Regions from separate parts of the Edaphobacter acidisoli genome, predicted to be linked through region 2. Evidence: riboswitches for the same ligand, from Rfam matches in the RefSeq annotation. Region 2 holds a riboswitch; the other holds the start of a gene.

Region 1 (2,201 bases), on a different contig from region 2:
TTGCTCAACAACAACCAATTGAGCGGTTTTATTGCGAAGCCGTGGCAGTTTTGCACGGCACCGGACAGACTCTGAACAAAGCGCGAGACCGGGTAAGCTCGAATCGTGATCCCGGTAGAGCAGCACAAAAGCATTAATCTCTACGCCCCGTGCCATGGCATTTCAGGCAAATCTTTTTGAGTCGTGTCGGTTGAACACTCCTAACGCTGAGGTAGCGCAGTTTCCAAATTGGGAATCTTGCACCCTGAAACATCATGGCGTGGAGCATTCATGCGGGGTATGGCACGCCATGTGCATCAACACCAACCAAAGTTGTAGAAGTGAACCACAAAGATAAAAGTGGGGATACACGTGCTCGTGGACGCTCTTACACATGCGTCCTGGACAGCATGCAAGACCCGGGCGGTTGACCCTGCCTTCCTATGCGAGATACCCTCTCTTTAGATCTGGTGATGGGAAGCGCGGTGCGAATCCGCCACTACCCCGTAACTGTGAGCGTGGAGAACTTCGACATTCAGTTCAAAGCCACTGGGGCTGAAACCCTGGGAAGGTGAGTCGAAACTTCGTTGAAGCGCAGAGTCAGGAGACCTGCCAGAGGCCAACCGGGCTTCATTCAGCTCCGAAGGGAGAGCTGAAGAGCATTCTCGCCAGCAGTCCCGCTGGCACGAGCGCTGTTTATTCTTCCCACTTCTTCGTTCTGAGCTGGACTGCCCAGCTTGTAACTGTTAACCCACCGGCGAGGTGTCGGGAAGCGCGGTGCGAATCCGCCACTACCCCGTAACTGTAAGCGCAGAGGATCCGAGCGATGCTGCTTGAAGCCACTGGAACCAAACGGTTCTGGGAAGGCTGCTCCGGAGCCGATGATGCGCAAAGTCAGGAGACCGGCCTTGCCTCACCTATCCCGAGGGGGGACCATGCGTTCAACACTTCATGCTTCGCGGGCAATCGTCCGCGCAATTTGCTTTTTCGTCATTGCGCTTTTGCTATCCTCAATCCAGGCCACCGCCCAGGGCACGCTTCGTGGAACCGTCAAAGATCCCTTAGGAGCAATAGTCGTCCACGCCAAAGTTGAATTGCTCAGCGGCGCAACAGTGGCTGCAACTACAACAACCGGCCAGGCCGGAGAATATGTCCTGCCTGTAAAAACAGCCGGCATCTATCGCGTCCGTGCCACAGCGCCCACCTTTCAAACCTCAATCAGTCAGCCCATCTTCTCCACCCCATTCATAAACTCCAATATCGACATCACTCTTGCGACGGGAACACTCACGCAGCAAATAACAGTCACCACTGGAACCCCAACGCCAATAGCGCAAGTTGGAGCGCCCGTTACGGTCCTGACCTCTGACAGTTTTCGTTACACTCCACAGGTTGCCGATCCCTTACGTCTCGTTCCTGGACTTCAACTCACGCAGAGCGGACAGGCTGGGGGCACCACCGCTCTCTACATCCGTGGTGGTAACAGCAACGCCAACAAAGTGCTCATCGACGGTGTACCAGCCAACGACATCGGGGGCGCGGTCGAGTTCGCCAACCTCGCCACCGTTGGAGTCGATCAGATTGAAGTCCTGCGTCAGCCGAACAGCACACTCTATGGCTCCGACGCACTCGCCGGTGTTGTCAGTCTCACAACCGCTCGCGGCACAACAGGGCTGCCACTATTCACCTATGCGGGCGATGCAGGAAACTTCGGAACCTATAGCCAGGCAGTCTCTGCCAGCGGACTCTTCCGTCAGTTCGACTACCTCTCAGAGTTCTCACGCATGGACACGCGCAACAATCTGCCGCGCGACCAGTTCCACAACGCAACCTATGTAGGCAATTTTGGCTGGACACCGAACACCGACAACAACCTGCGCTTTACCGTACGCCATCTCGCTGTAGCTGCCGGTCAGCCAAACACGATACAGCTTTACGGTATCGCCGATGCAGCAGGCTACAAGGAGCAGGAGAACTATTACTCTGCCATCTGGAACAACCAGACCACCAACCGTTGGCACAATCAGATCCGCTATGGTGGTCTCCGACTCAACTACCAATACACCGATTACGCGCCTACCGGCATCTACGATCCAAACACCGACCTCTATCTTGGAAAGCCCCTCACCATCACTGGAGCAAATGGGTACAGCGTCACCGGCCAGGCAATCTTCCAGTACGGAGCGAGCTACGGCTCCAGTTATCCAAGCGTCTACAAAGCC
Region 2 (2,201 bases):
GGACATTTGGATTGGTAGTTGTCTCTGCGGAAGCGCGATCAGCAAGTGCAGCGGCGTTGGCTTGATATGCGACCTCATCACGACTCGCCAGCGCGGAGATCTCTGCCAGCTTTTCTTCGGCAAAGCGCAGCCAACTTTTGATGCGTGGTGACAACTCCGCTTCGCTGCGAAGATCGTGTGGGACATGCAGCAAGGAGCACGACGGAGCAACGATCACTCGGTCGGCGCCGAGTTGGCGGACGGCTTTACGTAACAGCGGCGTGGCCAAAAAGAAATCAGTCAGCCAGATATTGCGCCCTTCGACGCAACCCACACTTAACACCTGCTCAGGTTGCAATGCCTGCAGAGTTTCTTCGAGTTGTTCAGGAGCACGAACTACATCGATGTGAAGACCGGCAGTGTCAAGTTCAATTGCTGTTCGCAAATTATCGCCGATTGTGTCGAAATAGGTAGTCAGCATGAGTTTGACTGGAACCCTTTTCAACTCTGAATAAACCTGCCGATAAGCACTCTGAACGTTTGCATCGAGATCAGTCACAAGCATGGGTTCGTCGACCTGAACCCATTCGATATTTTCTGCTTCGAGTACTTGTAATATCTGCACGTAGGCAGTGGTTAGCTTCGGCAATAGCGCCATTGGATCAAATCCATTGACTCCCTTGCCAAGCAGGAGCAGCGTCAATGGCCCAATCAGTACGGGCCTTGTCTCAATTCCGAGATCGCGTGCCTCGTGCACTTCGTTGAGCAGCTTCCTTGTGTCGATGTTGAACGAAATGCCCTCACTCCACTCCGGAACGAGGTAGTGGTAATTCGTGTCAAACCACTTCGTCATCTCCATCGCCGACTGTTCGGGACTGTTCCGTGCCATCTGAAAGTACTGCTCCAGCGTGACGGGCCCACTACCAAAGCGTTCAGGTATTGCGCCTACGAGGACGAGTGCATCAAGGACCTGATCGTAAAGAGAAAAATCATTCGATGGAATAGAGTTGAGCCCAGCCACTTGCTGCAGCTTCCAGTGCTCTCTTCGCAATTGCGCAGCCGTGCTCATCAATTCCTGCTCGACACGCTTTCCCGACCAGTAAGCTTCCAGAGCAAACTTCAGTTCACGTTGACGTCCCATCCTAGGAAAACCCAGATTCGCGGTTTTCAATTTTCCAATAGATTTCGATAAGTTTCCTTCAAACATTTGGTTCTCTCCTCAAAACGAAAGAACCACCTGTGCGCAGGCAAATCCACTACGCATAGCGCAGGAACTAGCAGTGGCTACCGATCCAATCCACGAGAGCGGTGTCCTCAAGCGCACCCATAGTCAGCGATCAACGCTTCCACGGCGGTGGCTGCAGGCCGGTCTTCGGACTTTGGACGTCCTACTCTGTTGCCGCTTCCCATCTCAAGTGAGACAGTGCGCTGGCCTTCGCCATGCAACGTTTCGTTCCCATCACCGCTGCGGGACAGCGCTGGATTTACACCAGCTTCCCGTTTAACAAACCGCCAATGGGCGGTTTGACCTGCATGCGAGTAGTTTACTTGAGCGGAGTAGAGGGGCAGCTACAAATCGACACACTTTAAGGACATCGCATCGGACCGCCATTCCTCGCGTTACTAGTCTACTGGCGGAAGAGGAGGGATTCGAACCCCCGATACCCTTTCGGGTATGCCGGTTTTCAAGACCGGAGCCATCAACCACTCGGCCACTCTTCCACCTACTTCGAGTCTAGTATGTTGAGTCTGCCAATGCAAAGCATTGGCTGCGTGGCACTAATGGCATCTCCGAATAGAGCACGTGAGCATGCTCTGCAATGCCTGCCGAAGCAACCCCGTTTAGTGCACTCCAAAACGGTAGGTAATACCAGTGCTGATACGAATATCATTCTGACGATCGTTCACAGCGTTCGGAATGCGAGTATGCACCCAGTCAGCCTGAATAATCGTGAGACCCAGTCTTGGCTTCAACGTTGTGGTGACTCCGCCACCGCCGAGAAAACCAAATGCGTTACGGTTGATGGTGAACTGAAAATTCACATCTTCCTTTGCACCACCGAGCATCACTTCGGCATACGGAACGAACCGATTATACCGGCGCACCGAATACCGAGGGCCGAAGAGATAGTTAAAAATAGTAATATTCTGGCCCGAGTTATTCACGTTATTCGCGTGAGCCACCATAATGTCAGCCACTGCACTCCACGCTGGGGTCATGT

Evidence for each region. A riboswitch is a leader RNA that binds a small molecule or an ion and turns the genes downstream of it on or off. The one in region 2 is predicted to bind cobalamin.
Region 1: linked by a shared signal. The riboswitch ahead of IEX36_RS13040 (TonB-dependent receptor) and the one ahead of metE (5-methyltetrahydropteroyltriglutamate--homocysteine S-methyltransferase) in region 2 are both predicted to bind cobalamin.

What each region holds. Positions count from the first base shown of each region.
Region 1 is NZ_BMJB01000001.1:3,204,542-3,206,742, reverse strand. Features, by position in the region: cobalamin riboswitch at 431-610, shown strand; cobalamin riboswitch at 723-904, shown strand; gene IEX36_RS13040 (TonB-dependent receptor) at 915-2,201, shown strand, end outside.
Region 2 is NZ_BMJB01000002.1:113,370-115,570, reverse strand. Features, by position in the region: gene metE (5-methyltetrahydropteroyltriglutamate--homocysteine S-methyltransferase) at 1-1,186, opposite strand, end outside; cobalamin riboswitch at 1,326-1,527, opposite strand; tRNA gene IEX36_RS13510 (tRNA-Ser) at 1,612-1,701, opposite strand; gene IEX36_RS13505 (outer membrane beta-barrel protein) at 1,822-2,201, opposite strand, start outside.